2 regions of the Pseudoalteromonas sp. SWXJ133 genome follow, and region 1 is predicted to be linked to the other one. Evidence: predicted binding sites of a transcription regulator. Region 1 holds the regulator's gene; the other holds the start of a gene.
What was found. The regulator ArgR, encoded in region 1, controls arginine synthesis, uptake and breakdown. The targets are predictions, from matches to a motif close to ANTGAATANNTATTCANT.

Region 1 (4,220 bases):
CAAACGCGTTCGTCCAATGCTCGCGATTTTAGCAGCCAAAGCGCTCGGTTATCAGGGTAAAGATCACATAACACTTGCAACAATTGTTGAGTTTATTCATACAGCAACGCTATTGCATGATGATGTTGTAGATGAATCAAACTTACGACGTGGCACACCTACAGCAAATGCTGAATTTGGTAATGCTGCTAGCGTATTGGTTGGTGACTTTATTTACACTCGTTCATTTCAGCTTATGGTTGGCCTTGGAAAAATGCAGGTTATGCAAGTACTTGCCGATGCAACAAACATTATTGCTGAAGGTGAAGTATTGCAGTTAATGAACTGCAACGACCCAGATACGACCGAAGCCAGTTATATGCAGGTTATTTACTCTAAAACAGCTAAGTTGTTTGAAGCAGCGACAGGCCTTGCTGCCATTATTACTGAGCAAGACCAAACTACTCTCGATGCACTAAACCTATATGGTATGCATTTAGGTACTGCGTTTCAGCTAGTAGATGATGTACTCGATTACAATGCAGATGCTGAGCAGTTGGGTAAAAACATTGGTGATGATTTAGCTGAAGGCAAACCAACGCTTCCACTTATTTATGCTATGCAACATGGTAGCGAGCAGCAAACGCAGCTTATTCGTGATGCAATAGAGCACAGTAATGGTATGGAGCATTTAGAAGACATTCTATCGGCACTAAAGCAAACTAATGCGCTTGAATTTACAATGCAAAAAGCAGAGCTTGAAGCTGACAAAGCTATTGCGTGTTTAGACTTTTTAGCTGAGTCTGACTATAAGCAAGCACTCATAAGCCTTGCTCGTATTGCGGTTGACCGCGACCACTAGTTTTAACTAGTTACACAGTGTGAAATTAATTCTGAGCAATAAAAAAGCCTGCAAATGCAGGCTTTTTTGTTATTCTACTTTGGCTATTACGCCATGAAATCAACACCTTCTTTGATGTCTTTTTTCAGTGTTTCAAGCATGTCATTTTTTGCTTTTGTTTCAAATGCGCTTAGTTCGCCGTAAGAAAGAATTTCTTCTACGCCGTTTTTACCTAAACGTACTGGATGTGCAAAGTACTCTGCATCGCCATTTTCAACAGCAACGTAAGCGTAATCTACAACTTCTTCACCCTGTAGGCCTTTAACTAAAGACATACAAAAACGAGCTGCAGCAGCACCCATAGATAGCGTAGCTGAACCACCGCCTGCTTTAGCATTTACAACTTCAGTACCCGCATTTTGGATACGTGGAGTAAGTGCAGCAACTTCTTCATCAGTGAAAGAAACACCTTCAACTTGAGAAAGTAGAGGAAGAATAGTTGTGCCTGAGTGACCACCAATTACTGGTACTTTCACAGTTGCTACGTCTACGCCTTTAAGTTCAGCAACAAATGCTTCTGAACGAATAACGTCAAGCGTAGTAATACCGAATACGCGTTTAGCGTCGTAAGTACCTGCTTTTTTGAATACTTCAGCAACGATTGGAACTGTGCCATTTACTGGGTTAGTAATAATACCTACTAACGCTTTAGGACAGCTAGCAACAATGCCTTCTGCTAAAGTTTTGATGATGCCAGCATTTACATTAAATAAATCAGCACGATCCATACCTGGTTTACGTGGCATACCCGCTGGGATAAGAACGATGTCAGAGCCTTCAAGCGCTTTGTTTAATTCGTCTGCGCCAAAGCCTGCTACTTTAACATCTGTTGGGATGTGAGAAAGGTCAACCGCAACACCTGGTACTACTGGTGCAACATCATAAAGTGATAATTCAGAGCCAGCTGGTAAGCCTGTTTTTAATAATAAAGACAACGCTTGGCCGATACCGCCTGCAGCACCTAATACAGCAACTTTCATTGGAATTCTCCGTAATTTGAGGTAGGAAACATTTGTGGCTCTTAAGATAATGAAATTAGCGACTAAAAACAAATTTATCCTGTCTATTTCAAGTATATTTTCGACCATAGTCGTAAACTTTTGTGATTTAACGCATCAAACTGGCAAGTTAACTAAACAACTGCTGCATAATTATTCATTTTTGTGTAGAATTTGCGGCATAAATAACAAAAACGAATAAAGACTATGCAACCACAAGATAAACAAGAAGCACTGGTAAAAGCATTTAAATCACTATTAAAAGAAGAAAATTTTGGCTCTCAAGGCGAAATAGTTGATGCATTAAAAGATCAAGGCTTTGACAATATAAGCCAAAGTAAAGTATCGCGCATGCTAAGTAAATTTGGTGCTGTACGCACACGTAACGCCAAACAAGAAATGGTTTACTGCTTACCAGCTGAAATGGGTGTACCTACGGCTAAAAGCCCATTACGCCAATTAGTAATCGACATTATGCACAACGAAATGATGATCATTATTCGTACCAGTCCTGGTGCAGCACAATTAATAGCACGATTATTAGATTCATTAGGTAAAGCAGATGGCGTACTAGGCACAATTGCAGGCGACGATACTATTTTTATCGCCCCAGCTAAAATATCTGAAATAGACGTAACACTTGAACGTGTTCGCATTTTATTTGATACGGTTTAATAACTAAATTAGTAAACTAAATCTGTTTTAAAAACCCGACTGAAGGTGCAAAAAAAGCAGAACCCATATCGGCTTGAGTAAAATCAAGCCAGTGGTCGTAACAATCTCCTTCCCCTAAACGACTATTAAGTACTTTTTCAAATGCGGTGCCCGTACAAGCGCATGTAATTGATAACATTCCCTGCTCATACACATCGCCATAAGGCATGCTCTGATTTAATAGTAGCGGTTGCCCGTCTTCGTCTTTTAGCTCACTTCGCGAAGCATGGCTGGTTTCGATCGCGGGGGTAATTAGTGTGTTATCAAGGCGCGTACGCCCCATTATTTGTTCTTGCTCACTCAATGATAAGTGCTGCCACATAGTTAAGTCATGCTTATAACGTTGTACATGAATATAACTCCCCTGATCTTCAAAATTACCAGGGTTACTAATTAAAGCCGTAGCGCGTTTTTTTCTTCCATGCGCGGTGTCGCCACCATAAATAAAACCATTAAAATCACGACCATCTAAAAAGCGAAAGTTACGAATTTGCTCTACCAGCTCAACATCGGGGGCAAATAGTTTTAAAATTTGCAGCGCAAATAAATGGTTAACGTCTTCACGGTCAGAGCGAATTTGCACAAATAAATCGCACGGTTGTACGCTCATTTGGTGATCGCTGTGGTTTATATTAGGAAAGCTCTGTAATTCACTAGGAATGAACTCTGGGAGAATATGCGGCCAATACTGGGCGCCAATAGCAACCATACAAGAGAGCATTGATTCTGAAAATTGATCGCTAAACTCTTCTTCAATAGCGCTTACTTGTTTTAACTTTGCGCGAAGTGATTCATCTTGACCATCAAACACATTAAAAAATAAGTGCAAACCGTGTAAGTTTGCTTCAGCACAAATCCCTGATTGCGCTTGCGCCATTGTTATTCCTTAATTTTACAGATAAAAACACAGCGAATAACAAATTAATTACGATTCGAAAAAATTCACCGTGTGAGGTTTTATTTTTATTATAACCTGCTCATCATTTTCAAATGACTGGCCATATTGTGCAGCAACTTCAATTTCTTGTTCATCAATAACAACCGAATAAACATACGCAGAACCAATAAAGCGACGACTTATGATTGTAGCTCGCTTGCTGAACTTGTCACTCTGGTTATCTACCACTAATTCTATTTGATGAGGGCGCACATATATAAGCCCTACGCTTACGCTATGCTTATTTTCAACATAGGACTCGACTAAACCAAATGGTGTTCTGTATTCAGTTGCTGTTAACACTTCTGCGTTCAAGTATATGCCTTGACCCAGAAATTCTGCAACCTCCTTTGAACATGGCGCTGCAAAAAGCTGCTCAGGCGTGCCTTGTTGCTCAATTTTACCGCGATGCATAATGGCAAGTGTATCTGAAAAGGCAAACGCCTCTTCTTTTGAGTGTGTAACAAATACAGCAGATACTTGAGTTGCCTTAATAATTCGACGTATATCGGCAATTAATTCAAAGCGTACTTGTGTGTCGATATTTGAAAAAGGTTCATCAAGTAGCAATAAACTAGGCTTATAAGCTAATGCACGAGCAATAGCTACGCGTTGTTGTTGACCACCCGATAACTGATGCGGGAACCTGTCAGCACAGCCAATTAAATGTACCAGCTTAAGCATTTCATCA
Region 2 (4,220 bases), on a different contig from region 1:
CAACCGTTGGGCCACCGTCAAAAATATCTACGTAGCCATTAAACGTAAAGCCTTCGCTTTTTAATAACTCGATTGCTGGGCGAGTGTTGTCGTGTACTTTACCTATTACTGCTTGCGCATCTTTACTTAGCAAGTTTACGTAAATTGGGTATTTTGGCATTAATTCAGCAATGAAAACCTTTTGGCCAATTCCTGTTAGGTAATCGGCTGTTGGAAAATCCATTGAGAAAAAGTGCTCTTCAAGCCACTGCCAAAAAGGGCTACTGCCGTTTTCGTCAGACACACCGCGCATTTCTGCGATTACTGTTTGCGCAAAACGCTCTTGATGCTGTTTTATAAACATAAAGCGCGCTTTTGAAAGCAGCTTACCGTTACAATTTTTACGATAACCATCTTTTAAAAACAATGTGCAAAGCTCTGTAGCACCTGTGTAGTCGTTACATAGCGTTAGAATATCAACCGCTTTGTATACGTCTAATGTGCGCGAAGAGTGAATCACTTTACTTAAGTGATAATGATAAAATGCATCATCAAGCCCTACCGCAGCTTCAATTGCAGATGTTCCTACAACGTCACCGGTTTCGCTATCTTCAAGAACAAACAGGTAGCCTTCGTCACCAGGTTGTGACGTTTGTTTAGCAAAAGAGCTTACTGAATGGTCGATCTTTTTTTGCAATAGTTCTTCGTTTAATGGCAAAGACGTAAAACCATGCCCTGATTCGTGGGCAATTTTCAGTAATGCTGAATAATCATTTTGCTGGATTGGGCGAAGGATCATCATGAGTCCGCTTGCTCCCTTATAAATAACGGTAAATAGGAATTGCAGGGCAAGCAGTGCTTGCCCTTAATTGGTTGGCTTAAGTCGCTTATGCGTTTACTACGCTTGCTACTGCTTTTTCAAAGCGTGCCATACCTTCGCGAATGTCCGCTTCAGGAATTACTAAAGATGGAGTGAAACGTATTACGTCTGCACCCGCAACTAATGACATAAGGCCTTGCTCAGTCCCTGCCACTAAAAACTCTTTTGCACGACCTTTATATTGCTCGTTCACTACTGCACCAATTAATAAACCTTGGCCACGGATTTCGCTAAATACGTTGTATTTGTCGTTAACCGCGCTAAGTAGTTCATTAAATAATGCTGCTTTAGCTTTTACGCCAGCAAGTACTTCTGGGGTATTTACTGTATCAAATGCAGCTTCTGCAACAGCACACGCAAGCGGGTTGCCGCCATAAGTAGAACCATGAGTACCTACTTTAAGATGCTGTGCAATTTCAGTTGTTGTGATCATAGCGCCAATAGGGAAACCGCCGCCAAGTGCTTTAGCTGAAGTTAAAATATCAGGTACTATGTTTAAGCCTTGGTATGCGTATAAATCGCCAGTACGGCCAACACCTGTTTGAACTTCATCAAAAATAAGCAGTGCGTTATGTTTAGTACATAAATCGCGAACGCCTTGAGCAAACTCGTCAGTGGGTGAAACAATACCGCCTTCACCTTGTAGAGGTTCCATCATTACGGCACATGTTTTGTCGCTGATAAGCGCTTCAAAAGCAGCTAGGTCGTTATAATCACAATGTACAATGTCGCCAGGCTTAGGACCAAAACCATCTGAATATGCCGCTTGGCCACCCACAGTTACGGTAAAGAATGTACGACCGTGGAAACCTTTGTTGAACGCGATGATTTGTGATTTTTCTGCGCCAAACTTATCAAGTGCAAAACGACGCGCTAATTTAAGCGCGGCTTCGTTTGCTTCTGCGCCTGAGTTGGCAAAGTAAACTTTTTCAGCAAATGTAGCATCAACCATTTTTTTAGCTAGGCGAAGTGCCGGCTCATTGGTCATTACATTTGATAGATGCCAGATTTTTTCGCCTTGCTCTTTTAATGCGCCTACTAATGCAGGGTGGCAATGGCCAAGACAGTTAACTGCAATACCACCAGCAAAGTCGATAAACTCTCGACCTTGTTGATCCCATACGCGAGAACCTTCGCCTCGAACAGGAATTACGCTTGAAGGTGCGTAGTTAGGAACCATTACGTGATCAAATAATTCGCGATTGACTGTCATTTTATTTCCTCTTAATTGTGAGCAACACAAAACATCAAAATAGGTGTTTGGTTAATATTTGTAACCAACTTTATAGGTAAGATCAGTAACCTGATAATTGCGCAAAATTGCTTTGTGGTTCAATTTTCAGACGCACATTATTTCAGAATTACTTATATCTGTCTCGTTAAAAACTTTCATGTATCCCTTGAAAATAAAGGGCTAAAGATATTATTTCATAGATAGTGAATAACTATTTGCATAGCTATTTATGCTTATTTTTAAACAACTAACCGCATGAGCACCAAGGCGCGCATGCTTTAATCGGCAAATATGCAATATAACAATAGAGTGAGAATGAATGGTTAGTCGCAAAAAAATTAACAAAAAATTCAGATTTTTAGTCAATTTGAATAGCTAAATTGGTAAAATTACTCGATTGGAGGGTTTTTAGTTCCGTTTTAGTGAACTTAAAGTACGAAAACCAGCTTAGAGTTTCATCAGGCTCAATAAGTTGATGCTCTTTTAAATTAAGATATTGAGAGTAGCAACGTGCCTTTAGCATTACTTCTGTTAACGGCAGTAATGTATCGCCTTTATCTATCCCATTTACTAGCTGCTGCATTACACCTTTAAACGGTAAATATTTAAAAGCCATTTTGTCTATTACTTTGGCGCTTACTTCTATCGACTTATTGCTAAGTAGAGTGGTTAAAAATAGCGGGTCGGGCTGTAGCTCTAATAATGCGGTGTGTAAATCTTTTTGGTTTTCATTTCGGGCTAACTGCACTTTGCGTTGCCATACTTTCTCAAACGTTTTTAAGTACAAGCGCACTAATGCAATTCGCCCTACATCTAAAAGCATTCCAAGGGTAAATGCATGTACGTCATTCACATTATTAATTTGTGCAATTTTTTGCGCAGCAATCGCGTTTGCCATTGCGCTGTCGCGTAGCCGGCGTTTTAATAATGAAAATGGTTCGGTGCTATGTGGCATCCAATGACGCGCAGCAAATGTAGGAATCACTAGCTGTAAGTTATCAAGGCCAATATAACGAAGGGCAAGCGATGGTTTATCTACTTTTACAGACGTGTTTTTACTACGTTGATTACGATAGTAAGGTAAATTAACAAGCGTTACTAATTCTCTACCCAACCAGCTTATATCATTAACCAGTGGCTCTAAACGCCCTACCGACGCTGACTTTACAGCTAATATATCGAGTATATTGGCAATGCCATCTTCAATACCTATAGTGCTGTGAATTACGCCATCTATATCTTCAAGCTGCTTATATATAGCTGTTTCAATTGTTTTGTGCAGTTGCTCACTCGCTTGAGCGCGGTACTTATGATGTGCAGTACTGCTTTGCTGGCGTTTATTCTGTGCGGCCACTTCAACCTGAAGCAAAGTGCGTTGCTTCATGGGTTCGCCGTAATCTATATCTAATGTATGGATGAAACCAATTTGCTGATGCGCAAAGCTGTGCCCAAGCAATAAGTCATGAGCCCGTTGGCTTAGTATTTTGGCAGTACGCTGCTGGGCTACAAGTTCAGTCATGACATCCATTAATAAAGTATTAAATGCTCTGTGTATTATAACATTAGAAGCGAGTTAAAAAGTTATCAAGCAGTTCTAAGCCTTGATCAGTTAAAATAGCTTCGGGGTGAAACTGCACACCTTCGATTGCTAGTTCTTTATGAAGTAACCCCATAATTTCGTCAAACTCGCCTTGCTCAGTCTGAGTCCATGCGGTTACTTCAAGTTCTTTAGGCAGCGTTTGTGCTTTAACCACCAAAGAATGATAACGACACACTGTTAACGGGTTAGCTAAACCTTTAAACACACCTTTGTTAGTGTGAACTATGGGTGATGTTTTACCGTGCATTACTTTTTTAGCACGAACTACATCTCCTCCTAAAGCTTGCGCGATAGTTTGATGTCCCAAGCAAATCCCTAAAATAGGATATTGCCCTTTTAGTTGCTCAACAACATTTAACGAAATACCCGCTTCGTTAGGCGTGCATGGCCCCGGCGATAACACGATGTGTTTCGGGTTCAACTGTTTTATTTGTGCAATGCTTAGCTCGTCATTACGTTTCACTAAAACGTCTTGATCTAAACGCTGAAAATATTGCACTAAGTTGTAAGTAAACGAGTCGTAGTTG

Region 2: the regulator ArgR is predicted to act here: its motif matches at 2,308-2,325, upstream of I6F40_RS15535 (aspartate aminotransferase family protein).

What each region holds. Positions count from the first base shown of each region.
Region 1 covers NZ_JADYXJ010000002.1:114,099-118,318, forward strand. The annotation lists gene ispB (octaprenyl diphosphate synthase) at 1-841, shown strand, start outside; gene mdh (malate dehydrogenase) at 928-1,860, opposite strand; gene argR (transcriptional regulator ArgR) at 2,086-2,553, shown strand; gene I6F40_RS02065 (Dyp-type peroxidase) at 2,570-3,469, opposite strand; gene I6F40_RS02070 (ABC transporter ATP-binding protein) at 3,518-4,220, opposite strand, start outside.
Region 2 covers NZ_JADYXJ010000023.1:73,392-77,611, reverse strand. The annotation lists gene astA (arginine N-succinyltransferase) at 1-781, opposite strand, end outside; gene I6F40_RS15535 (aspartate aminotransferase family protein) at 867-2,072, opposite strand; gene I6F40_RS15530 (HDOD domain-containing protein) at 2,452-3,612, opposite strand; gene I6F40_RS15525 (anthranilate synthase component II) at 3,656-4,220, opposite strand, start outside.